DNA from 3 places in the Paenibacillus sp. G34 genome. Region 3 is predicted to be linked to each of the others. Evidence: riboswitches for the same ligand, from Rfam matches in the RefSeq annotation. Region 3 holds a riboswitch; each other region holds the start of a gene.
The links. A riboswitch is a leader RNA that binds a small molecule or an ion and turns the genes downstream of it on or off. The one in region 3 is predicted to bind cobalamin.
Positions count from the first base shown of each region.

Region 1 (8,218 bases), 1.4 Mb from region 3:
GTGTTTATCTGGTAAACTGACTTTACAGACTTTTTGTGAAGTCAGTTTTTTGGTGTGAGGAGTGGTGTAGATGAAGGTGTTCGAGGACTTTAAAGCATGGTCTGAGCAAAACGAAGGTCGTACAGTGATACTTACTCCGTCTGGAAGAATGACGGCTATACATAAATTTAAACCGGGTGCTTCGGAGGAGAAGATCAGAGACCTCTCCGATTTTTTCTCTATCCCACTGCCTCCAGACTACATCAAATTTCTACGAATCTGCAATGGTGCATCCCTGTTTGAACATCCTGAGTATGGAGGAGAAAACTTCTTATACTCGGCACAGGATGTTATTTATTATAACGAGGCGTCTGACCGTAAGATTGTCGTTGCTAATATCCTTGATGATCAAATTATCATTGATTTGGATCGATGGGAATCTGGTAATATGGAGTATCTGCTTCTTGGTGAGAGTTTTGATCCTGCCGAAGCTGCAGGTCGCTTCTACAGTAACTTTGAAATTTGGCTGGAACGGTTTGTGATTTCTCAAGGAACGAAGTTCTGGTATTGGAAAACGGATCGCCGTTCTTCTGAATAATGGCAGGTTTGCTGCCCGTATAACAAGCTTTCTCGCCAAAAACCTCCAGCTGCTGCTTACTGCAGCGTGGAGGTTTTTAGGGTTCTTTTTTTAAATAGACTAATCTTCCTTCTGAATCTTGGATGGGTTGTTGATTTTGTATGGTACCGGATTGCGGGTCAGCTTTTTCTTGATGATCTTGGCTTCAAAAGTAAGCACATCACCGACCTCCAGTTCATGCTTTTTCATCGTTGCACTGTGACTTGACCAGGCTTCGCCAACTTCAATCACTTCGGGCTCGGTGATCGTTAACGCTTCATAGATGATGACCTCATCGTCATTGTCCGAGAAATGATTCGGTACAGTCGTAAACTCCTTCACCACTGCGCTCATCTTCACTTTGCCATCCGGCAAGTCGATTTTAACGGCTTTCGTTTTTGGGGCAGCTTTGGTTTTCGGTTTGGCTCCCGAAGACGTTTCGGTACTGGCACCTGTCTGAGGGCCGGTGTATTCCTCCACCAATCCGTCAGGATCACCTTTGAGACCAGAGAATGAATCTGATTCATCCATGTCATCCTCTGAATCATACAGCTTGGCAGGAGAGTCGTCCTTAACTGGTGGATCAGCAAGATCAGGAGCTTGTGCATCCGTAGATCTAGTGCTTGCAGATGCTAACGATTCATCAACAGCAGCTGTCTCAGTACTTTGCCCTGCGGCATCCTGTTCCATGCTTGCTTCTGATCCAGCTCCGCTTAATCCTCTAGTACTGTAACCAGAAGCCTGCATCTCTTTCAGATAGGAAGGATGAATGCAGTGTTTTTTTCCATTATCCAATTCAATTACAGCCGTCATGTGATCTACAAACCCTAGAATCGTGCAGGGTAGGTTCAGTCCGTTTCCTTTATAATAGAACGTTTTGAGTTTGGTCGCTTTGGCCGAAATGAGGCCCCACTCCTGACACTTGGCAATTAACTCGTCTTCGTTGTCCAGTGCATAATAATCCGGTGGTTCAATCGTAAAAGCGTATGTCATATTGAATTTCCGCCTTTCAGTTGCTCTTATGTTCATCGTTTCCAAATTACCATCAGTGTATCACAATTATGTACCCGAAAGATGCAGATTGTGAAAGCTTAGGTGCGAGGCTGTGCTATAATTTGAACCAAATATATAGATGTGAACTCTGTTATCACATTCTTTGTGTCGATAAAATTTAACTTATATAGAACCAATACATACTCGGAGAAAGGATGATTATAGTGGAGAAAAAAGTTAACCATCAAGCACTTTGGCTCGGCGTGGGTGTGGCACTTGGTGCAAGCTTTGGTACAGCTACCGGGCAGTTCGGACTGGGCATTGCTTTTGGCGTCGCTCTTGGTGTTGTAATCGGTTCGGTGGTCGGTAAACGTACAGGCGCTGACTCCCATGACATGTTAAGCGAGCATGTGCTGGAATTGCATAAACTGGAGGATTGGCAAGAGGTGCTTCAACATTCGCAGGAGCATCCGGTGCTGCTGCTGAAGCACAGCACAACTTGTCCCGTCAGTGCACGAGCATATAGAGAGTTTATGGCTTTTGTCGGCACGAATGCATCCGATCCGAAACAGACGATGGAATATCGTATAGTGAAAGTCATCGAGAACCGTCCGTTATCCCGTCACATTGCGGAAGAAACCGAGGTTCGCCATGAATCGCCGCAGGTGCTGCTACTCGACCAGGGACAGGCGATCAAACACACTTCACATGGACATATCACCAAAAAACGACTGACGCAGTGGGCGCAGAATCCTTTTGGGTAGGGAGATGAGGGAATGTCCCTTTGGAAAAAGCAATTGATAATATATCTGGAGTGTATAGGATTTTTGGTTATTGGCTTCATTGTTATAAGAAACGTTTCAAATCATTCATTTCCTGGGCGTTTCTAATGGGCTCCTTTTATGTTGTTTTTATTCCATTTGTTAAAGGAGAAAATCCATTCTGATGAAATTCAAGGAGGTTTTATGAATAGAAGAGCGCTCACTATGATCCTGATTGTTGTTGGTATTCTAGTCTTGTTGTATTTTGGTGGTAGCTATCTTTATGATCAGTTTGAAATGAATGCTGAAGATGTTGGCCTCGAATGCAGGCAAAGTCATTACCCAGCGCCAGCTTTTGCAGCAAGTATGGGGTGCGCATCATCATGAGTCGGATAGCCACTATTTGCGAGTTTATGTGGGTCATTTGCGTAAAAAGTTAAAAGAAGACCCTACCCGGCCATCCTATATCCAGACGGAACCAGGGATTGGATATCGTTTTCTACTGCCTGCGGAGTAATCTGAATGTAAGTGAAAAAAGTAAAAAGAGTGAAAAAGAAGCACCGTCCCCTTCAATTTCGAAAGGCACGGTGCTCTTTTTGTATATCTTAGTTATGCATCTGGTTATACATTCTGTTTGCATATCTTCATTTGTACGTCCTGATGCTTATATTATGAGAATTTTGGCAGCCAGTCGCCGTGGGCTTCAATCAAATCATCGCACATCGCGACGATGTCGTCCATGGACAGCTCAGCAGCGGTATGCGGATCGAGCATAGCCGCGTGATAGATATGCTCTTTTTTGCCTGTCATAGCGGCTTCGATGGTGAGCAATTGGGTGTTGATATTGGTACGGTTCAGTGCTGCCAGTTGTGGTGGCAGGTCACCAATATACGTTGGGCTGATGCCGGAACCATCGACCAGACAAGGCACCTCGACACAAGCTTCGCGCGGCAAGTTGGTGATGAGTCCGTTGTTGATAACGTTACCGCCAATTTTGTACGGGCGATTCGTCTCCATCGCTTCCATAATATGCGAAGCATATTCATGGCTGCGGGTGTGTTGAATATTTTCACTCGCAAACAGCTTCTCCCGCATTTCCTTCCAATCGTTAATCTGATCCACACAGCGGCGAGGATATTCATCGAGTGGAATGTTGTAACGTTCGATCAATTCCGGATAGTTGCGTTTGATAAAATACGGATGATACTCTGCACTATGTTCGGAGGACTCTGTGACATAATAACCGAAGCGATGCATGAGTTCATAACGTACCATATCGTCATGGGTCTCTTGCTGTTTCTGTCTCGCAAGACGTTTGATTTCAGGATACAGATCGACGCCATCCTTTGTCACTTCAAGCAACCAGGCCATGTGGTTAATACCAGCAATTTTAGCAACGACACCCGTCTGGTCAATCCCCAGCGTATCGAACAGATGAGGTACGCAGACTTGTACACTGTGACACAGACCGATCGTTTTAATTCCGCCATGTACGTTCATGACATTAGTGAGTACAGCCATCGGGTTCGTGTAGTTCAGGAACCAGGCATCCGGGCATACTTCCTGCATATCCTTGGCGAAGTCCAGCATCACCGGAATGGTACGCAAGTTACGGAAGATTCCGCCAATGCCGAGCGTATCGGCAATCGTTTGACGCAGGCCGTATTTCTTCGGAATCTCAAAATCGGTAATCGTACACGGGTCATATCCGCCCACCTGAATGGCATTGATGACATATTTAGCTCCGCGGAGCGCTTCCTTGCGATCATGGTATGTTTTAACGGAACAGCGGCTTCCTAGCGACTGAGCCAAACTTTTTAACAAACGCTCCGAGTCACTTAGACGTTCAGCATCAATATCAAACAAGGCCAGTTCAAAGTCCTGCAAGGCCTCCGTCATCATCACATCACCCAATACATTTTTGACAAAAACGGTGCTGCCTGCACCGAGAAACGTAATTTTGTTCATTTCAACTTCATCCTTCCCGAAAAATGTTGTACCCCAACTATAGGCCGAACAGGCCCATATCACTATGGCTCAAACCCTCTCAAATATGGCATAATCCCATTTTTGTTTTCGTTTTTAGCAAGATTTCCTCTCTTCTACCTGTTATAATTTATTGTGTGTACTGGTAAGGGAATATGTGAGCTCACATTAAGATATCTTTAACCTCATCGTCAAAAGGAGGGGAAACATGAGTCGAAAAGTGGAAATGAATGTGGTCTCTGCCGGCTGGACGCAGATGGAACTGGTCTTGTTATTTTATGGATGGGAGGCATGTGATCCTGCCCACTATTGGGGGCCGGGGGTGCGTGATTCCTATATTGTGCATTACGTACATGAGGGTCATGGTACGGTATATATGGGAGATCGGGAATATCCTCTGGGCGAGGGCCAAGGATTTCTCATATTACCCGACACGGTCATTCATTATGAGGCCGATGCTGAGGAGCCTTGGACATATTCATGGTTTGGCTTCAGAGGTGTACAGGCGAAGGCTTTTATGCAACGTGCACAGTTAAGCGAGGAGCACCCGGTATTTACTGCTCATGATAAGAATATGATGGCAGCGCTGTATGACGAGATGCTTCAGGCCGGAACGAGCTCTGTTGCAGGAGGGGATGTGCTACATCAAAGTCTGTTATACCGACTTATGGCGGCATTAATCGCATCCTCACCGATCAAAGAAGAAGAAAATCCGCTCCTTTCGACGAAAGAGACTTATATTCGGCAGGCTGTGCAGTTTATGGAGAACCGGTATAGCCAGCGTACTTCCATTCTGGATATCGCACAGGCGGTAGGACTGGATCGAACGTATTTATCGGGGTTGTTCAAAGAGCGATACGGCAAGTCACTGCAAGCCTTTTTCCTGGAGTATCGCATGAATCGTGCAGCGGAGTTGCTTCGTAACCCGATGCTGTCTGTGAGTGAAGTAGCCCACTCCGTTGGATACACCGACCCGCTGCTCTTTTCCAAAATGTTCAAACGTGTGACGGGGGTGTCACCCAAGGGCTCGCGAGTGTGAGATTAGCCGCAATCATGATTTTAAATTTTGAAAGAAAAGTTTTGAACATTATTCCGTATGCCGCTATACTGATACAGAAGTGTAACAGATACCAAATTTTAGTGAATTGAATACGTGGAACTTGGTGCTCTACCCGCTGGGGTAGAAGCTTAAAAGGGAAGTCCGGTGTGATGCCGGCGCGGTCCCGCCACTGTAACAGAGGAGTCAGGCAGCATATCCACTGGTCTTACGAAGACCGGGAAGGAGCTGTTATGGCAATGATACTGGAGCCAGGAGACCTGCCAGGTTGGACAAACACAGCAGTACCCTACGGGAGATAGGAAGGTGTTTAAAGAGCATGATTTTTTCTGAAAATCTGTTTATTTAAGGCGTCCTTATCCCGTGAAACGGAGAAGGGCGCTTTTTTGGATTGAATTGGCTTGTATTGAATGGAATGAAAATGAAGGCGTACACGCGCATTAAACCGGGAAGGGCGTTTTATTATTGGGCAGATATATCGTTAAACGGTTATTACAACTGGTCGCCGTTCTGTTTGGAATCACCTTCCTGACATTTCTATTAACGTATCTGTCTCCTGGAGATCCCGCCAGACTGATGCTGATGTCTACCGGAGTCACACCTTCGGATGAACTGGTCAGACAGGTGAGGTCAGAGCTTGGGCTGGACAAGCCATTTCTGGTTCGGTATGGCACATGGCTGGGACAAGTAGTCACTGGAGACTTTGGTACGTCGTATAAATATGACCGTCCAGTGCTGGATGTGTTAATGGCCCGCCTTCCAGCAACGCTCAAGTTAACCGGGAGCGCAATGCTTCTGGTGATTTTGATTTCCTTTCCGCTCGGAGTTCTTTCGGCTGTACGCCGGAATCAATGGCTGGATTATGTGATTCGCCTGTTTTCGTTTGCCGGTCTATCCATGCCGAGCTTCTGGCTGGGGATGTTGCTGATGCTGGTATTTGGTGTGCAGCTGAAGCTGCTGCCGGTCATGGGTAGTTCCGGCTGGAACAGCCTGATCCTGCCTGCTGCGACACTCGCGATTCCATTGATCGCCCAATACAGCCGGCAGATTCGTGCGGTCATGCTGGAGGAGACAAGCCAGAATTACGTAGTGGGTGCAAGAGCAAGAGGTGTGAAGGAATCAATGATTATTTGGCGACATATTTTGCCCAATTCACTGTTGCCAATTGTGACCTTGCTAGGCATGACAACAGGAGCACTACTTGGCGGAGCAGCAATTGTGGAGAGTTTATTCGTATGGCCGGGAGTAGGACAGATGGCGGTGGATGCCATTTTCACCCGCGATTACCCCCTGATACAGGGTTATGTAATCTGGATGGCAGTCATCTATGTCACCCTGAATCTGATCGTGGATCTCTGGACACATCTTCGCGATCCGCGCATTCAACTGGATGTGGATGTGTAGATGGTGATGAAGATTCGAGCATATCTGACACAACGTCGTCTATTTATTCTCTTGCTATCCCTGACCACAGGCTGGATCGTTCTGGCTCTGATTGCGCCGCTTCTGGCGCCTCACGATCCACTTGCTACGAATTTTGCCAAAGTGTTGCAGCCATCCAGCCCCGAATATCCACTCGGTACGGATCAGCTTGGGCGATGTGTCCTGTCCCGACTTTTATATGGAGCACGCACCTCTCTGCTGCTTACATTTATGATGATCGGGATTGTTTTCAGCTTAGGCGTAGCGGTTGGTGTCGTCGCAGGTTTTCTGCGAGGGCTGGTGGATACGCTGCTGATGCGGCTGTGCGATACGTTGATGGCATTTCCGGGTTTGATTTTTGCTATTGCCGTAGTAGGCATGTTAGGGCCGGGGTTATTTAACACGGTGGTCGCACTGTCAGTTGTCTGGTGGGCAAAGTATGCACGGATGGCCCGAAGCCTGGTCATTTCTCTTCAGCAAAAAGAGTTCGTCACTGCCGCCGCGTTCAGCGGTGCGCGTAAAATCCAGATCATTAGTAGAACGATTCTGCCGAATATGTTGCCACCCTTGATCGTCATGGCGATGATGGACGTGGGCGGCATGATGTTGTCGATTTCGGGACTGTCCTTTCTCGGACTTGGTGCACAGCCGCCTGATCCCGAGTGGGGAGCGATGTTAAATGAAGGTAGAAGATATCTGCAGACTGCGCCTTGGCTGTTAATCTATCCGGGGCTTGCGATATTTAGCACGGTTATCATTTTTAATTTGCTGGGGGATAGTCTGCGAGATGTGCTTGATCCCAAGAAAAATACAGTGTAACTGAGGGGAATGGGAAGTATGGGTAAGTTTCAAAAAACATGGCTACTGGCTATCATATCAATGATGACTATTCTGTTGCTCGCGGCCTGTGGTAACGACAAAAATTCAACACCTTCATCATCCGATGCTACGGGGAAAAAGGCAGGGGTGGATGCGAGTGGTGCGGCTGGTGAGGGCAAGAAATCACATCTGAATGTGGCCTTGTTCTGGCTGGGGAGTAGCCTTGATCCTGCGGAGGAATGGAACGGCTGGACGCTGACGCGCGCGGCTATTGGAGAGACGTTGATTCAGTTTGATGAGCAGATGAAGATCGTCCCCAAACTTGCCGATAAGTGGGATCGGATCGATGATACAACATGGCATTTTCATATTCGGGCCGGGGTAACGTTCCATAATGGCAATCCCGTGACTGCGGATGCGGTAAAAAAATCAATCGAACGCTCCATCTCGCTGAATGAGAGAGGTCAATCCACACTGCCAATTGCGTCAATGACTGCCAAGGGGCAGGATCTGACGATCAAAACAACACAGCTAGATGCCTCACTGCTAGGCAATATTGCAGAGCCGCTGTTTATTATCGTGGAT
Region 1 covers NZ_CM166469.1:282,776-290,993, forward strand. The annotation lists gene AC1VYS_RS01275 (SMI1/KNR4 family protein) at 71-577, shown strand; gene AC1VYS_RS01280 (hypothetical protein) at 677-1,588, opposite strand; gene ytxJ (bacillithiol system redox-active protein YtxJ) at 1,813-2,352, shown strand; partial or broken gene AC1VYS_RS01290 (winged helix-turn-helix domain-containing protein) at 2,651-2,866, shown strand; gene melA (alpha-galactosidase) at 3,019-4,317, opposite strand; gene AC1VYS_RS01300 (AraC family transcriptional regulator) at 4,544-5,374, shown strand; cobalamin riboswitch at 5,480-5,674, shown strand; gene nikB (nickel ABC transporter permease) at 5,858-6,796, shown strand; gene nikC (nickel transporter permease) at 6,803-7,633, shown strand; gene AC1VYS_RS01315 (ABC transporter substrate-binding protein) at 7,652-8,218, shown strand, end outside.
Region 1: it holds a riboswitch for cobalamin, as region 3 does, so the genes downstream of both, nikB (nickel ABC transporter permease) here and AC1VYS_RS07280 (ABC transporter substrate-binding protein) in region 3, are expected to answer to the same signal.

Region 2 (8,218 bases), 2.2 Mb from region 3:
AGACGAATCAGCTCAAGCAGCGCGGTGGGCGCATTACCAATGGCGTAGATTCCGCCTTCATACATTTGGGTTGCTTTGCGCGTTGAGATGATGGCACGAGTGGTGTTGAGACGTTTCGCCTCCTCCATCACATCTGGGTCGGAAATATGTACATGCACATCGCCACCAAAACCGCGAATACGATCCTTGCTCACACCCGCCTGAATCATCTGCACATCGGCAATGACTGACTGACCTGCACGTAGCGCCGCAATTCCTGCCTGGATCGCATCCGGGTGAAACACCATACTGCGGCCCAGTTCAAAATCAGCCGAAGCGTGAATGACACGCTGCACAACCGGATATTGCTCATCGGTAAACGGGTGCTCACCCAGTTCCTCCGTAATCATCTCAAAGCTCTTACCTTCAATTTCCTGAGGTTGCACGGTCAGCGGTTTAAACTCTGTTTTAAAATCCACCCGAATCACTCCATTCTTCTTTCGATATTTACAATCAAGCCGTTCAAAGTTGCACTATTCAAATTAAGCCTATCGGGCAGATTACTGCCCCAAAATCCCTTTCAGCTCGTCCAGTACACCATCAAAATGATCAAATACGGTTCCAAACTCCGCCTCTGGACGTGAGATCAGCACAACATGAATGCCCAGCTCCAGTGCAGACTGGATTTTCTCGTCCACGGCTCCGGTTTTACCGCTTTCCTTGGTGACCATCACCGTTGTTGCATAGTGCTTGTAAAGTGCCTCATTCATTTCTCTCGAAAAAGGCCCCTGCATCGCAATAATATTGCGTTGCTCTACGCCCAGCTCACCGCATTTCTCCATATTGTCGAGACGGGGGAGCATGCGTGCAACAAGTCTTATATCCGGATCACCGAGCAGGTGCTTGGTGAAGATCTGTAAGGTTTTGCTGCCTGTCGTCAGCATGACGGAGCCTTTCAGCTCTTTGGCCTTGAGTGCTGCTTCATCATAAGATGACAAGACATGCAATAGTTCATGGTCATCATAAGCAAGCCCGGTTCGTTCGTAACGAATGTATGGGATGCCCGCTTGTTTCGCGGCTTCCATGGCATTCGCATGGGCTTCTTCGGCAAAAGGATGGCTTGCATCCACAAGGACAGGGGTATTTTTTTCACGAATCAGCTGCACCATTGCCTCTATTGTCAATCGCCCTGTCCGCACAGGTAAACCGGCTTCGGTCAGACTTTGGGCTGCACTTTCGGTCACAACGGAGGTCAGCACTTCATGGCCTTGCTGCTGGATCCGAACCGCTAGTTCGCGTGCATCACTTGTACCACACAACATGAAAATCATGAACGCTTCACCTGCTCGGAAGTTGCTGCCACCTGTGCTTGAGCGGAGGATGCGTGTTGTTGTACATTTTCTGTTATCCCTGCTTGGTCATGCTTCTGGCTGTTCTGGTTTCCTACATGTTCGTGATGCGAATGATGCAATTCTTCATCATGGTCATGATGGAAATCAAGCGTAGCTTCATGGTCGACAACAGTATGCTTGGAGTGGTCGTGACTATGATCATGGTCGTGATGTGTATGCTCATCATGACTGTGGACATGTTGATCTGCGTGATGATGATCGTGTCCATGACTGTGACTATGATCATCATGGTGATGGTCATGAAGATGATTACTGCTGTGGTCATGATGATGGTGATCGTGACTGTGGTCATGGTCATGGTGGTGGTGATGGTCGTCGTGATCATGATCGTGGTCGTGATGGTGATGATGGTGTTTGGCCGCTTCAAGTCGGAATTGGCAGTTGTCACAGTTGGCTGTCACACGACCGTATAATCCCTCGTGAGCACGTTCCAGTACCAGTTCTACGAGCTTCGGATGGAAGCCAAAATAACCACCGATTTCGACTTGAATGTCGGGATGTGCGGCTGCAAATTCAGCCGTCATCTCATCAATGCGTTTAATCAGCACTCCGGTAAAGAGGAAATACGGCATGATGATAATTTTTTTCGCACCAAGCAAGAGACAACGTTCCAATCCATCCGGGAAAGAAGGCTGGGTTACGCCGATAAAGCTGCTTTCTGCCCATCTGTACGGCAACTTCTCCCACAGCATACGGGTCATTTTGAAAAAGTCACTGTTGGCATCCGGGTCACTGCTTCCCCGTCCCAGTACAAGCACGGCTGTCTCCTCATCCGTTACAGTCACCGTAGCAGGCGGAGCGGCCACTGCAACTGCTGTATCTGTTCCACCTTCGATTTCAGATGCAATCCGCACAGGCTGTGCTTCTTGCAGACGGGTTTGCATGATTTGCACGACTTTTTCATGCACACCAATTGGACGGCCATATATAAACTGCACCTGCGGATAACGCGCTTTGGCACGGTCAATGGCATTCGGAATATCAATCTTGGCATGACCCGCAGCAAATAAAATAATCGGTACGAGTACGACTCGTGTCGCGCCTCGATCTACACAAGCAGTAACCCCATCCGCAATACTTGGTCTGGTTAATTCCAGAAAACAGGTTTCCACCAGTGTGTTCTCCGGTGCTTGCTCAGCGACCTCACGTGCAAACTCCTTTAACTCGCGGTTCCCCTCGGGATCACGGCTCCCGTGTCCCACCAACAAAATTGCATCCATCTTCGTATTTCCTCCTCTGTCCGATCCGCAGATCGGATTTCTCATATTCGTAAGGCTCCCCACTCGGTTCCAAGGAAGAAAAGTTTAATCTATATCTAATGCTGTAATGAGTCCCGCTTTGAATGTTAATATCTATCACAATCAGCTGGGCTTCAGCCGAGTTGTTTTACATGTTCTACCGCAGTTATGACTGCCGCGTCATCATTTTTGGCTCAAAAATATATCATTGCCTTATTCTCATTCTCATTGATTCGATGACTGCAACATCATGTTGTTTTCATCGTCTTCAAGTTGCTCGGCCCGGCAATCCCACGTCCTAGTCACCGCATACCGGATTAACTTCAACGGTCACTGGCGCATCCACATGGCGGAAGCCTTGAATGACGCCAACCCGTTTGAAAAACTTGTGGAAACGTTCGTTCGGATGGCCTTTTTCCTTGTACTCCGCTACAATGCGTTCTACGATACCGCCAATCTGATCTCCTGGAATGCCCTCCGCCACAGGCTGAGCCGGATGTGCATTGCGGCCAAACTTTTTGCCACCCAGGAACAGATCGTAACCGCCTTTGCGATAAACGATACCGATATCCTCCAGCACCGCCCCGTAACAAGCCATACCGCAGCCGTTTAATGCTACGCTCGTCTCCTTCGGAGCGGATAATCCACCGATGACGTCCTGCAAATGGTTAGCCATCGGCACCGCATCGTCTTTCTCCAGGTTACAGAAGTCACAGGCTTTGACCTTGATGACATCCCCAATTGGCACCACGATAAAGTTCGCTGCACGTAACTCGTCCACCAGCGCATCCGGCTCAAACGTCGGCACTCTCAGAATGATCTGGTGCTCTGGCGTATACTCAAGTTCGCCATCCTCGCTTGCGCACTGCGCCAGCAGGGCCATCTGAGCGGCGGTGAACTTTTTGTTGCCCACGCCGGGCGATACGCCGATCTCAAAGAGCGGCGCCTTGCGCCCCGGCACGGGCACAGCAGCGGTGCCAAGCGCCGTAGCGCTGCTCGCGCCCTGCGCGCCTGCGGCTGCCGGGCCTGACGCCGCAGCGTCCAGCCAGCGGCTTGCCGCTTCGCCGGCGAGCGCACCGCCTGCCGCGAGCCGCGTCAACGCCTCGGCTGCGAGCTCGGCTGCGCCAGCGCGTGGCGCCACAGCGGCAGCGCGCGGTGCGGCATCCGCCGCCGCGGACGCGGGCCGCTCTGCGGCAAGCACGGCGGTGCCAGCACCGCGCGCCGGGCTTGCCGCAGGCGGGGTCGCCGCCCATGCGCTTGCGGGCGGCTGCCCTTGCGGAGCCGTGCCCGCTCCGGCGCTGGCGCCGCGCAGGGCTGGCTCCGCCGTTGGCGCGGCCTGCGCATCGCGGGCCGCGCTATCGCCCGCTGCCTCGCCGGAGGCGGCAGCGCGGGCTTCTTGTGCGCCGAGCGACCATGGCTCGGCTTCGGTGCGCAGCCGCTCATGGGGTCTGAGCGGCTGTTCCGCGGAGTTCAGCGTATATTTCCGCTGATATCCGCGCGGGGTGACCATGAGTCCTTCGTACATCATGGTCGAGGAATTGCCGATGATCACGGTAGTTAACATGCCGATATCGTGATTCAGCATATCTTCCAGCGTTGTCATGACCACGTCCTGGCGCTCCCGATATGCACTTTTGACCAAGCCAACCGGTGTCTTCGGATCACGGTAACGAAGCAACATCTCTTGCGTTTCTACAATCTGGCGTGTCCGTCGTCCACTGCGGGGATTATACAGAGCAATCACAAAATCGGCCGAAGCCGCTGCCTCAACACGCCGAATAATCGTTTCCCATGGTGTCAGATGATCGCTAAGGCTAATCGTACACGCATCGTGCATGACAGGCGCACCAAGCAAGGACGCACACGATTGAATAGCCGACACACCAGGAATAACCTCGACAGCTACGCCAGTATCCGGCTTCCAGCCTTGCTCAATGAGCACTTCGTACACAAGCCCTGCCATGCCATACACCCCGGCATCCCCACTGGAGATTACGGCAACGATGTGGCCCGCTTCCGCTTGTCTAACCGCTTCCTGTGCCCGGCTGACTTCCTCCGTCATGCCTGTACGCACAATGGCTTGTCCATTCAACAAAGGCCGGATCAGATCCACATAGGTGTTATATCCAATGATGACCTCGCTTTCCTGCAATGCATCCAGTGCCCGTTTCGTTATGTGCTCCATCGCACCTGGACCGAAACCGATGATCAGCAACTTGCCTTGCTTTTGCATCCCTTTTCCCCCTCACTCCACTTGTAACACGATTAATGCCCCAACCTTGTTTATCTAAAAGGTCCACTTCAAGAAAGTTTCTTCTTAACGACGATCCAAAGTTTTTGCAATACAGTATGCCTCTTTCACCTTATTGCCCTGTAACACATCATTTCTTCTACTTAACTCGCAACTTCGTTCCTGTCCGAAAAAACAAAAAAATCCCATCCTAATCACGGATGAGATGCGCATGTACTTACACTCAGGAAACCAGGCCTGCAACTCCCCAAAATAAGGAAATACACGCAGCCATAACAGCCCATATAGAGCCTCACGGAACAAACCACGGTTTGTCCCTCTCCCGAACTTATCGTACACCACTCCTTTCCGCGAAGGGTTTGGTGACACACGCAAGGTAGGTCTCCTGGCTCTGGATCATTAGCGTTCTTTCCTGTCTTCCCCGGTATACCGAGTGACTTACATGGAAAACGCTTCACCATTACAGTGGCGGGACCGCTCGGGACTTGCACCCGATTCCCTGTTACCTCTTGCTTTATGCAAGAGCACCTTGCTGCTTTCATATTGTCTTCATCATACCATCGGTCAGGAAATAATGTCCACGCTTCTCCAGATTGTCCTAAACATTAATTTTGGATAAAAATGAAAAAAGGCTCCGATCCGCAAACGGATCAGAACCTTTATATATCCATCCATATAACTGATGTAATTTCTTCTAAACTTAATACTCCCCTGTATACGAATTGCGTCTGCGATTCTTCATACCGCTATCTCGCGATCTTTCAATATTCATACTGAGGCCTTACTCCGAACATCTAATTATCTCTTGCCCTGTGCATGCTCTCTTTATTAATCTTCCCGGACACCCACCGGATTCGCGGCAAAATAACGTCCCAGTTCAACGATGAGCGCTCCCATCTTCTCCTCTTCCGGCACAACCAGCGCTTCGATACCTTCCTCACGCATGGCATTCGCCGTAACTTTACCAACCGAGGCTGGGACTACACCTTCTTTGAAAGCCGTCAGCATCTGCTGCAGCTTGCCTTGGGAAGTTGCATATTCCGTCAAAAACCTAACCTGCGGCCCGCTTGTAAAAGCCACAGCCTCCAGCTTATGTTGAATGATTTCATTTAGCAGTTGCTCCAGTTCTGCCTCTTCCGGCGGCACGTGACGATACGGCAATACCTGCCGCACAACAGCTCCTTGTTCTTCGAACCAGCGAACCAGTTTGGGAGCCGTTTCCCCATGCAACTGTAACATCACTTTTTTGCCTGCCAGATCATGCGAGCCAAATTCCCGAATCAAACCGTCCGTACTACCATCATCATCTCGTACCAATGGAGTCAGCTTCAGTTTCTTGAGTGCATTCACCGTTTTGTATCCTCGGGCTGCAATACACGATTCAGCCAATACATTCCGAAGTTGTCCGGCTACATCCATGTCCTCAGCCATGTCGAACAAAGCATCCAGTCCCATACCCGTCGTAAACACTGCCCAATCCGGCGGATCGGAAATCCAGGAGACCAGTCCATCTCGAATGTTACGGTCATCCAAAAATACCGTGCCTTGTGCAGGACGCACAAGCGGGATTCCTCCCATTTTCTCTACCAAAAGAGACATCTCTTTGGACTTTCTCGGTCCGGTTAATGCCACACGTACCCCTGCCAAATGTTGAGCCATCCATGTTCCCCCCGTTTAAGAAGCCGAAAGTTCATCAATCTGACTACAGTATACAGGGTACTTCTGCGGAGGGAAACCATGTCTGCTTGCTTTCCGGCCTCTTTAGCTATAACGATTTTTTATGGTTTGCATCAGGAAGGCTGTAGATTACCGCCGCCATGTGATGGTTTACCTTTTTTCTCCATAGACTTTTCCGCTGACTTATCACCAGACTTCTCTTCAGACTTGCCTTCTGATTTCCCTTCTGATTTCCCTTCAGATTGATCTGATTCACCAGATGCCTGCTCCTGCTTCTGTTCCCCTTCCTGCTGTTTGCCTCTGGATGCCCGTTCTCCCGATTCCGAGTTCGGGGCATGCCCAGCCTCCTTTTTGCGCGGACGAACAAATAGAAAGAATACGATTGGAAACAGCACCTCAAATACAATCGCAACCCATGTCCATTCCCGTGTAAATCGATTCAGCTGAATTGCATTGCGGAAAAACCAGAACGCACATACAAAACCCAGCAACGCAATGGGTCCGGTCAGTACTTTACCAGACACTCTGGGAATCATGCGTTTCAACCCCCAGCACACAAAATACAGGTCAAATGCAATCTTGGTTATGATACACGGCAAGGTTGCCGCGGCAAGCGCCAGATCGAATCGATCCAGAAAGTCACTAATCTGCAACTGTCTTGCCAGCTCATACGATGGATATACAAGTCTTGAAGCAATGGGTACACCGATGGAGGTGATCGTTTCTATTACAATAACCATCATAAGCAGTCCCGTGACGATGTTGCCTGTAACGATGGACTTTACTCGAAAGTCACTCCCCCTTACGATAAAGGGCAGAGCAATCATCTCCCCGTAAAACGAAAAGAGATACCAGCTTCCCCTGCCCACACCCGCCAGGTCAACATCGAAATAGGGTTTCAGGTTATCCAGATTGACTTGCTGGATCAGCATAAACGGCACAATGATGGAGTTTAACAAAAAAAGGGCTACATATAACTCCACCATGCCAATCAGGGAGCCTAGTCCTCCCCGCACGATAAATATAGCCATGACAAGCAGAGAGAGCACGATAATCGAGATTGGAGTTGTTTCGAGCAATGTGATACTCACATAATCCCCCGTTAGCCGAATATCCCTCGCAAATACAAAGAAGAAAAACGCGATGTACATCAATCCGGCCAATCTTCCCAGAAAGGGAAATCGTGTCACTAACGATTCAAACAGATCCTTGTCCGGAAAACGACGCTGGACACGGCTGAGCATCCACATCGATGTAAACATAATCAGAACAACCGGTATGTAACAAAGATAGGCATGCTGTTCTGCATAATAAATGGCTTGTGCATGAGGTTGTAGCAGTGTCCCCGTAATACTAAGCAGCATGAGCATCAAGACCATTTGCCTGTGCGTTACCTTCTGAATCATCCTGCCCCTCCTTCCGTACCTGTTTCTTGCATATCCAGATTACATATGCCACATCCTCAAGGCATTGGCAGCAAACGTTGAATAACATGACCCATCCATACCGAAAGGAATACGGTTTTGTTCAGCGCCGTAACGTAAAACCAGAAGCCTGTTCCAAGCGCAATGATTCCATAAGACAGCCAGCGATTAATGGAGGCCGCTTGTTTCAGATGCCTGAAATCCATAATCAACACCCCGATCACCATTGCCAGATAG
Region 2 covers NZ_CM166469.1:5,876,344-5,884,561, forward strand. The annotation lists gene AC1VYS_RS26555 (precorrin-8X methylmutase) at 1-458, opposite strand, end outside; gene cobK (precorrin-6A reductase) at 540-1,310, opposite strand; gene AC1VYS_RS26565 (sirohydrochlorin chelatase) at 1,307-2,611, opposite strand; gene cobJ (precorrin-3B C(17)-methyltransferase) at 2,928-4,862, opposite strand; cobalamin riboswitch at 5,239-5,427, opposite strand; gene AC1VYS_RS26575 (uroporphyrinogen-III synthase) at 5,709-6,539, opposite strand; gene AC1VYS_RS26580 (GerAB/ArcD/ProY family transporter) at 6,671-7,963, opposite strand; gene AC1VYS_RS26585 (hypothetical protein) at 8,020-8,218, opposite strand, start outside.
Region 2: it holds a riboswitch for cobalamin, as region 3 does, so the genes downstream of both, cobJ (precorrin-3B C(17)-methyltransferase) here and AC1VYS_RS07280 (ABC transporter substrate-binding protein) in region 3, are expected to answer to the same signal.

Region 3 (8,218 bases):
TAACGGCAGTCTGCCAAGCCCTGTGGCTTCTTGGGCCTGATTTGCCTCAACAGCATGTGGATCAAACAAATGTTGCCCCAGCATCTGATACCCACCACATATACCCACAAGCTGCACATGCTCATGTTTGATATGATTTGTAATTCTTTGTTCCAATCCGGATTCTCGCAGGAATAACAGATCACCGATGGTATCCTTCGTACCTGGCAAAATAATGGCATCTGGACTACCCAATTCCTCCGGTGAAGTCACGTAACGCACATTCACATCCGGTTCGCGGGATAATGCATCAAAATCCGTGAAGTTAGAGATTCGGGGATAACGGATTACGGCGATATCCAGTTCCGTATGTTCCTTTTTGCCATGCCGCAGGGAATCCAGGACCACCGAATCTTCCGCTTCAATCTGAATATCTCTTATGTATGGCAGCACACCAAGGACAGGTATTCCAGTCCGTTCTTCAAGCCAGTCTAACCCTGGCTGCAGCAGAGAGAGATCTCCTCTGAACTTATTGATAATAAACCCTTTTACACGGGCTTTCTCATGTGACTCTAGCAGTTCGAGCGTACCCACAATCGAAGCAAACACACCGCCGCGGTCAATGTCCGAGATCAGAATCACCGGTGCATCGGCCCAGCCCGCCAGATTCATGTTCACAATATCCCGATCTTTCAGATTAATTTCCGCCGGACTGCCTGCACCCTCCATTAGTATGATGTCGTAAGTGTCGCGCAGCCGATTTAAAGCATCCATTACAGTCTGCTTCGCTTCAGGTAAGAAATGCTGACGGTAATCCGCTGCGCTCATCTGGGCAAAAGGTACACCATGTACCACAATCTGTGAATGCATATCTCGCACAGGTTTAATTAGAATCGGATTCATATCGGTCGTTGCCTCAATGCCGCATGCTTCAGCCTGCGCCCCCTGGGCCCGGCCAATCTCCTTACCGTCTTCCGTGACATAGGAATTCAGCGCCATATTCTGTGACTTGAACGGGGCGGGCTTAAAGCCATCTTGCTTGAAAACCCGGCATAGTGCCGTTGTAATGACACTTTTGCCTACGTCAGAAGCCGTGCCTTGCAGCATGAGTACAGCCGCTGGTTGTTTTACCTGATCTTCCACCTTCCTCACTCCTGTCTTTCGTGCAATTCGCTTACTGCGTAACGAAACTATCACACGAGAATTCCCAACAGCCTATCTCTACAACCAAAACAGCCCTTGAAGCACGCTTAATAACATCAATAAAGCCGCCTCCAACAGTTCGTTCATGGCACCATATGTATCTCCAGTTAGACCTCCAAGCCGTGAACTGATCCGCGCAGCGACTAATCGCCCGATAAAATAACAAGCCAAAGGAAGTATGATCACTGCCGTTACAGGATACAACCACCACGGCAGTGATCCAAACCCGCTGACCATAACATCGGCGATCGCTGTATCTGGTTTAAACAGCCACACGGCCACTATGGTAATGAACCCTAGAATCAACGTAAGTCCAATTGCAGCACGACGTGCCCGCTGAACCTCTTTTCTCTCACCAAGACCTTTGAATAAAACGGCAAGTCCATCATCCCCGCGTGGATTCGGCCAAGCTGACATGGCATAGACCATAAACCATCGGCTCCAGATCATGGGTAGAATGAGCAGCGCACCATACACCCAGTTCCCCCGAGCAACGAAGTCTGCGATCAGCGCGGCTTTCATCATAAGCAATAGCACACAGGCAATGACACCCATGGCTCCCACGCGGCTGTCCTTCATAATCTCCAGCATTCGCTCACGGTTGCGATAACTGAGCAGGCCATCCGCTGTATCCATCCATCCGTCGAGATGTAGTCCCCCGGTTAGCCAGACCCACACGGTCAAAGTAAGAACTGCCGCCGGAAAAGCCGGAAGCAAGGCACCGCTCATCGCGCCGACAAGCCAGACGAATAGACCGATTGCAGCGCCGACGAGTGGATAATACACCACACTTTCGCGTAGTAATGGCGGCACAAAATCAAGCTGCATCTTCACAGGAAAACGGGAAAGAAATTGAAAGGCCGCTGCAGCCGCATGTTTCCGCTGCGGAACGACCGCACCCGCTAGGTCATCCTTCATAAGCGATACTCCTTGCTTTTTAATTCAACCGCAATACCGACTGTCACAAGAAAAACTTCACGACAGATCGCCGCAATACGCTGATTGAGCACGCCAGCCAGGTCACGATAAACCCGGCCAAGTTTATATTCCGGCACAATGCCATCCCCTACTTCATTGGTAACCAGCACAAGCAAGCCGGGGTATGTTCTTACCGCTTCCACCAGTGCATCCAGATGACCTTGTAACACATGGCTTTCGTCATGCTCATGGGCTAACAAAACATTGGTCAGCCAAAGCGTCAGGCAATCCACCAGAATCGTCGGTGCGGAAGTCCCGCTATGTCCTTCACCCATTCGGTTGATCAGGGCAGGCAAATCCAGCGGCTCCTCCATCGTGCGCCAGAGGTAACCCGAGTCCTCGCGCTGCTTCTGGTGCAACGCAATGCGTTCACGCATCTCGTCGTCATATGCCTGAGCTGTTGCGACATACCAAGCTTCTGAGGAACGCTGCATGCAGAGACGCTCGGCAAATGAACTTTTACCACTACGTGCCCCGCCAGTAACCAATACACTCATCGGGAGCCATCCCCTTGCACAGGCGACGACGCCGAAATAGCAGTACTCGGATCGGCATCCAAAATCTGATTCGTTCCATCAGAGACACCCGCACTTGCAAAAGTAGCCATCTCATTTAAAATCAGACACGCCGCATCAATCAGATGCAGACTGAGCACTCCGCCTGTTCCCTCACCCAGACGCATGTCCAGATCCAGCATTGGTTTCAAATCAAGCTCACGCAGCAGAGATGCATGTCCATTTTCATGTGAAGTATGGGAAGCAATCATATAAGCTACGGTCAAGGGAGCCAATTTTCTCGCGATCAGCGCTGCGGCTGTAGAGATGAAACCATCGACAACAACCGGACAGCGATGGGCCGCAGCAGCAATAATAACGCCGGTGAGTCCGGCGATCTCAAGTCCGCCCACCTTGCATAGCACATCCAGCGCATCTTCGGGGTCAGGTTTGTTAACGCTCAAAGCCTGACTGATAACAGCAGCCTTGCGAAGCACACCTGCATCATCCAAACCTGTTCCTCGCCCTACAGCAGCCGCGGGCGCAACACCGGTGAGCGCACTCATCACTGCAGCACTTGCCGTGGTATTCCCGATTCCCATCTCTCCGGTGACAAACAGCCGTGTTCCTTTTGCCACTTCTGATGTAACCACGTCCACGCCTACTAAAATAGCCTGAATGGCCTCATCCCGAGTCATCGCTGCGCCTTGGGCCATGTTGGCAGTACCTTTACGAATGTTGCGAGAGAGCAAGCCTGCATGTTCAAGGTCAGCATTCACACCGATATCAACACAAATCACTTCTGCTCTGGCATGACGAGCGAGGACATTGACTGCAGCACCTCCAGCCAGAAAATTCATGACCATCTGTGGCGTAACTTCGGCTGGAAATGCACTTATGCCTTCTGCCACTACGCCGTGATCCGCAGCCATTACGATCACAGCCCTGCGATCAAAACGCGGACGTGCCTGCCCTGTCATCCCTGCCAATCGAATCACAAGGTCTTCCAATTTGCCGAGACTACCCGGTGGCTTTGTGAGTATATCCACATGAGCAGACGTTTCCGCAGCAATGGTTGGGTCAGGAGCAACAATCTTATTTAATACTTGCTCCAACTTCTGTTCTTCTGTCTTCATTCAACCAGCACTTCCTTCATCAAAATAGAGGCTCTCTTCCTCTCGTTTAATCCATGTCCCGCCGCAGCAACAGTTGAGGAACAGCATGATCCGGATGGGATACCATCGCAGGTTTAACGCGAAAGATCTCTTGAATCTGCTCTCCCGTCATCAAGCTGTGAGGTGTCCCTTCTCCGACTACCTTACCTTCCCGTAAAGCCATAATACGATTACAGAACAATGCAGCCAAATTAAGATCATGTAGCACTGCTACAATCGTAATGTTGCTCTTCTTTTGCCATGCAGCTAATAATTCCATAAATTGCAACTGATATTTAATATCGAGAAACGTTGTTGGTTCATCCAGTAGAAGCAGACGCGGTTCCTGTGCCATCACCTTGGCCAGGGCTACTCGTTGCCGTTGTCCACCGCTTAGGGAATCCAGCGGTCGGTCTGCAAGTTCCGTGAGTCCCAATTCTTCAAGCACCCTGTCCACCACATGGGCTCCCTCTCCCGATTCACGACCTAGCCAGTTTTGGTAAGGGTAACGTCCCATCTCGACGACATCCCGAACAGGATAGGAGATCGCGGGCAAGCCATCCTGCTGCAAAACCGCGATCATCCGAGACAGATCCTTACGGCTGTAAGATCCGATATCACGACCAGCAATGCGGATCTGGCCTTCACTTAACGATTCCGTTCCTGCTATAAGCTGGAGTAGTGTGGACTTGCCGCTTCCATTGGGGCCAACGACACCCCACCAATCTCCTTCTGTGATCTGCCAATCTGTAGGATGAAGGGCATGATGATCACCGTATGTTTTGCCCGCCTGGACAACAGATACTAGAGCAGCGGCGGCATAATCTTTCTCGGCACTCACGGCATCATCCCTTTCCTCAGCTTTTTATTCCGATGCAACAGGTAAGCGAAGAACGGCGCACCGACAAAAGCAGTCACGACACCTAGCGGTATCTCAGTCGGTGCCAGCAAGGAGCGAGCTATGGTGTCTGCCCATACCATAAAAATCGCACCACCAATCGCAGACAAAGGTATCAGCAAGCGATAATCCGGCCCCACCAGCAAGCGTAAAATATGCGGAATAACCAAACCAACAAATCCGATGACTCCCGAAACCGAAACAGCTCCTGCCGTTAGCAATGTGCCTACAGCCAGCACAGATAACTTGAGCCTGTCCACACCAACACCGATATGGGCTGCCTGACGTTCACCCAGTGCCAAGACATTCAGCGAACGCGCCCGGCTCCATAGAAAAATTAGTCCAAGCAGAAAATACGGGAAAAGGATGGTCGTATACGACCACCCGCGTAGTGCCAGACTTCCCATCGTCCAGTATATAATTTCATTGATTGTCTGCTTCGACATGGTCGATAGGAAGGAAACGACCGCCCCCAAGAAACTTTGCATGACCACACCTGCCAGAATGAGGCTGTGTGTTGGTATTTTCCGCCCTTCACGAGCCAGAGACAGCACAAACCATAACGTGACTACACCAGTCAAAAAAGCAACCAGCGGCAGTGTCCAAATACCAATTATAGCGTACTGCAAACCAAAGAATATCAGGAATGCCGCCCCCACCGAAGCACCAGAGGAAACCCCCAGTGTGAATGGATCAGCCAGAGGATTGCGTAGCACACCTTGAAAGCCCGCCCCTGCAATTGCTAGTGAAGCACCTACGAGCATCGCAAGTAAGACACGCGGGAAGCGCACTTTCCAGATAATCTGTTCGGCAGCCTTGCTCCAATCAGGTGTAATCCAGTCGCCCACCCATGGCATTTTGTGAAGGAGAATACCAACGATGTCCCGGATGGGCAATGCCACTGAACCGATGCCCGTGCAGATGAGCACGGTAAGCACCAGCAGCGCCATGCCCATCGTTCCGAACAGGATCAGCTTTCTGCTCATTTGAACAGGTCAGGATAGATCGCTTTGGCAACATCTTTCAACCCTTGAGTTATACGTGGGCCCGGACGGCTGAGCAAGTTGGCATCCAGTCCAATCACAGCATTGTTTTTCATCGCCGTAATTTGATCCCAGCCGCTACGTGCTTTGATAATCTGATCCAGCGTTTTGGAATTTTCGTCGACAACATCATTTGTATACAGAATGACATCCGGGTTGGAGGCAATAACATTTTCTTCGTTAATCTGATACCAGCCCTCTTTGTCGGCAGCAACATTAATGCCCCCGGCTACGTTGATCAGTTCGTTCATGAACTCACCTTTACCTACCGTCCAGCCTGGGGAGAACTCGATGTATACTTTTTTCTTATCTTCCGGTTTTACGGCTTTTACCGCTTCGGTTACATCTGTTACATCCTGCTTCATCTGTGTAATCAGCTTCTGTGCCTGCTCTTGATGATCGGTAATTTTACCGAAGGTTTCGATATTGTTCATCACATCGTCGATGGATTTAGGATCCGTTTTGAAAATGGTAATACCCAGATCACGCAGCTTTTTCACTGCATCCTCGCTCAATGAAATCCCTCCGAATACGATATCCGCATCTGCTGCAATAACGGATTCTTCATTCGGCTTGTTAATACCGCCCATTTTTGCTTTTGTTGTTGCCGCTTCCGGGTAATCGTCATAATCGGATACGCCAATAATCTCATTATCCAGTCCGAGGGCAAACAGCGACTCCGTTTCAGCTGGAGATACCGAGACGATTTTGGTTGGTGCTTTTTCAAAAGTGAAAGACTCACCCGTTGCATCTGTAACGGTCAGTGGGTATTGAGTTTTCAGATCCGCTTGCGTTTGTTCCTGAGATTGCTCCTGTGCAGGTTGCTGTGAATTACCCGCTCCTTCTTTTGTTGCGGCATTACCGCATCCAGCCAGCGCCAGTGCCAGCATTGCTGCGCTCAACAGTGATGTGAGTGCTTTCCAGTTCTTAATCATTGATTTAAACTCCCCTTCTCTATCTGTACTATTGTTGTTGCTTTTGTTGTATACACGTGGCCACTCCGATTGCAGTACCATTTTCCGATCGCTGTTACCCCCAGATTTTTTTGATTCCCTTATTTAAAGGAAAATCCGGTGATAAGCATATGCTTTCGATGTAGCTTTCTTTCAGAAAGCTTTCAGGCGAGCACTTCGTTTCTCCAAATTGGTTCTGCACTCTCCGTCATACGTGTATAAAATGACTCCACTACATCGTGTGCAATAAGAAAAATCCCTTATCCTTAAACAAGGAATAGGGATCACGTCTCGCATACGGCTATCTGTACATGTGCAGCAAGGTAGCTGTTCATGCGCACAGAAATAGCCCGAAACGTTGTCCTTTCCTCGAAGGAACATCGGCTTGTACGTCCAGGGCTGGTAATCTGACTTACAGGATGACTCCTGTTTCACAGTGGCGGGACCGTGCCGGATTTGCACCAGCTTCCCCATTTTACCCTTGTGCGTATCATGGCTTGTCCTTGTTCATCATGAACATTGGCTTAGCACGCGGGACCCTTGGTCGTTAAAGATGATTAATTCAGATCAAACATAGTCGCAGTGCTCTTCGCACGAATCACGTCAGTTCAGGCCTCTCAGCCTATCACACCAAATATGTCCGTCCGAGTCACACTTCTGTTGTGATTATAGGGTATATTGCACCACCTTACAACCCGAAGAACGGAAAATCCACTTGTCTGCCACGCCAGTTTTCTCCCTGTTTTTCCATATGAACCTGAATGGCTTGTCCGGGGATTACATGTGTATCCCAGAACCCTAAACCAGGGATGAGCCTGGATAACATATAACGGATGACTCCGCCATGGGTCACAATAAGTGTCCTGTGTGAATTATTGTATGACATTGTATCTGAAGTCTCCCGGGAAGTTTTTTCTGATGCTTCAGGAGTAGACTTACCCACCTCATTTAGAGGTAGCGAAACAGGTGCTTCGAACCAAATATGATCATGCAGAAAAGAATCGATCCGTCCCGTAAATGCTTGCCAATCTTCTCCATCAGGCGGTGTAACTTCCTGTGGATGATCGATCCAGTTTCGATACAACGGATTATTCTTCAGTTGCTCGTATGTCAGACCCTCCCATAGCCCAAAATCATTCTCCCTCAGGCGCGGATCAAAACTCGCCTGTTCAATCATCTGCGGTGTAATGTGTGCCAGCGTCTGTCGACAACGAAGCAGGTCACTGCAATATACCGTGTCCCATCTAAGGTTGTGACACTGCTTACGCAGCGAAGCCAGCTCTTCTTGTGCAGCAGGCAACAGACCCATGTCGGTATGCCCCAGATATTTTTTTTCCACATTCCACAATGTTGTCCCATGACGGATCAGTACAATGCTTCGCTTCGCCGCAGACTGCTTAGATCTATGCTGCTCTAATTCACGTTGCTCTGGTCCATTCTGTTCTGATTCACAATAGTTTGATTCAGCTTGCTCCTGCCCTTCTTTAATTACCACAACAGCATCCCCCCTACTAAA
Region 3 covers NZ_CM166469.1:1,649,676-1,657,893, reverse strand. The annotation lists gene AC1VYS_RS07310 (cobyric acid synthase) at 1-1,086, opposite strand, end outside; gene cobS (adenosylcobinamide-GDP ribazoletransferase) at 1,201-2,100, opposite strand; gene cobU (bifunctional adenosylcobinamide kinase/adenosylcobinamide-phosphate guanylyltransferase) at 2,097-2,657, opposite strand; gene cobT (nicotinate-nucleotide--dimethylbenzimidazole phosphoribosyltransferase) at 2,654-3,790, opposite strand; gene AC1VYS_RS07290 (ABC transporter ATP-binding protein) at 3,837-4,649, opposite strand; gene AC1VYS_RS07285 (FecCD family ABC transporter permease) at 4,646-5,692, opposite strand; gene AC1VYS_RS07280 (ABC transporter substrate-binding protein) at 5,689-6,684, opposite strand; adenosylcobalamin (AdoCbl) riboswitch at 7,056-7,204, opposite strand; gene AC1VYS_RS07275 (histidine phosphatase family protein) at 7,391-8,197, opposite strand; gene cbiB (adenosylcobinamide-phosphate synthase CbiB) at 8,191-8,218, opposite strand, start outside.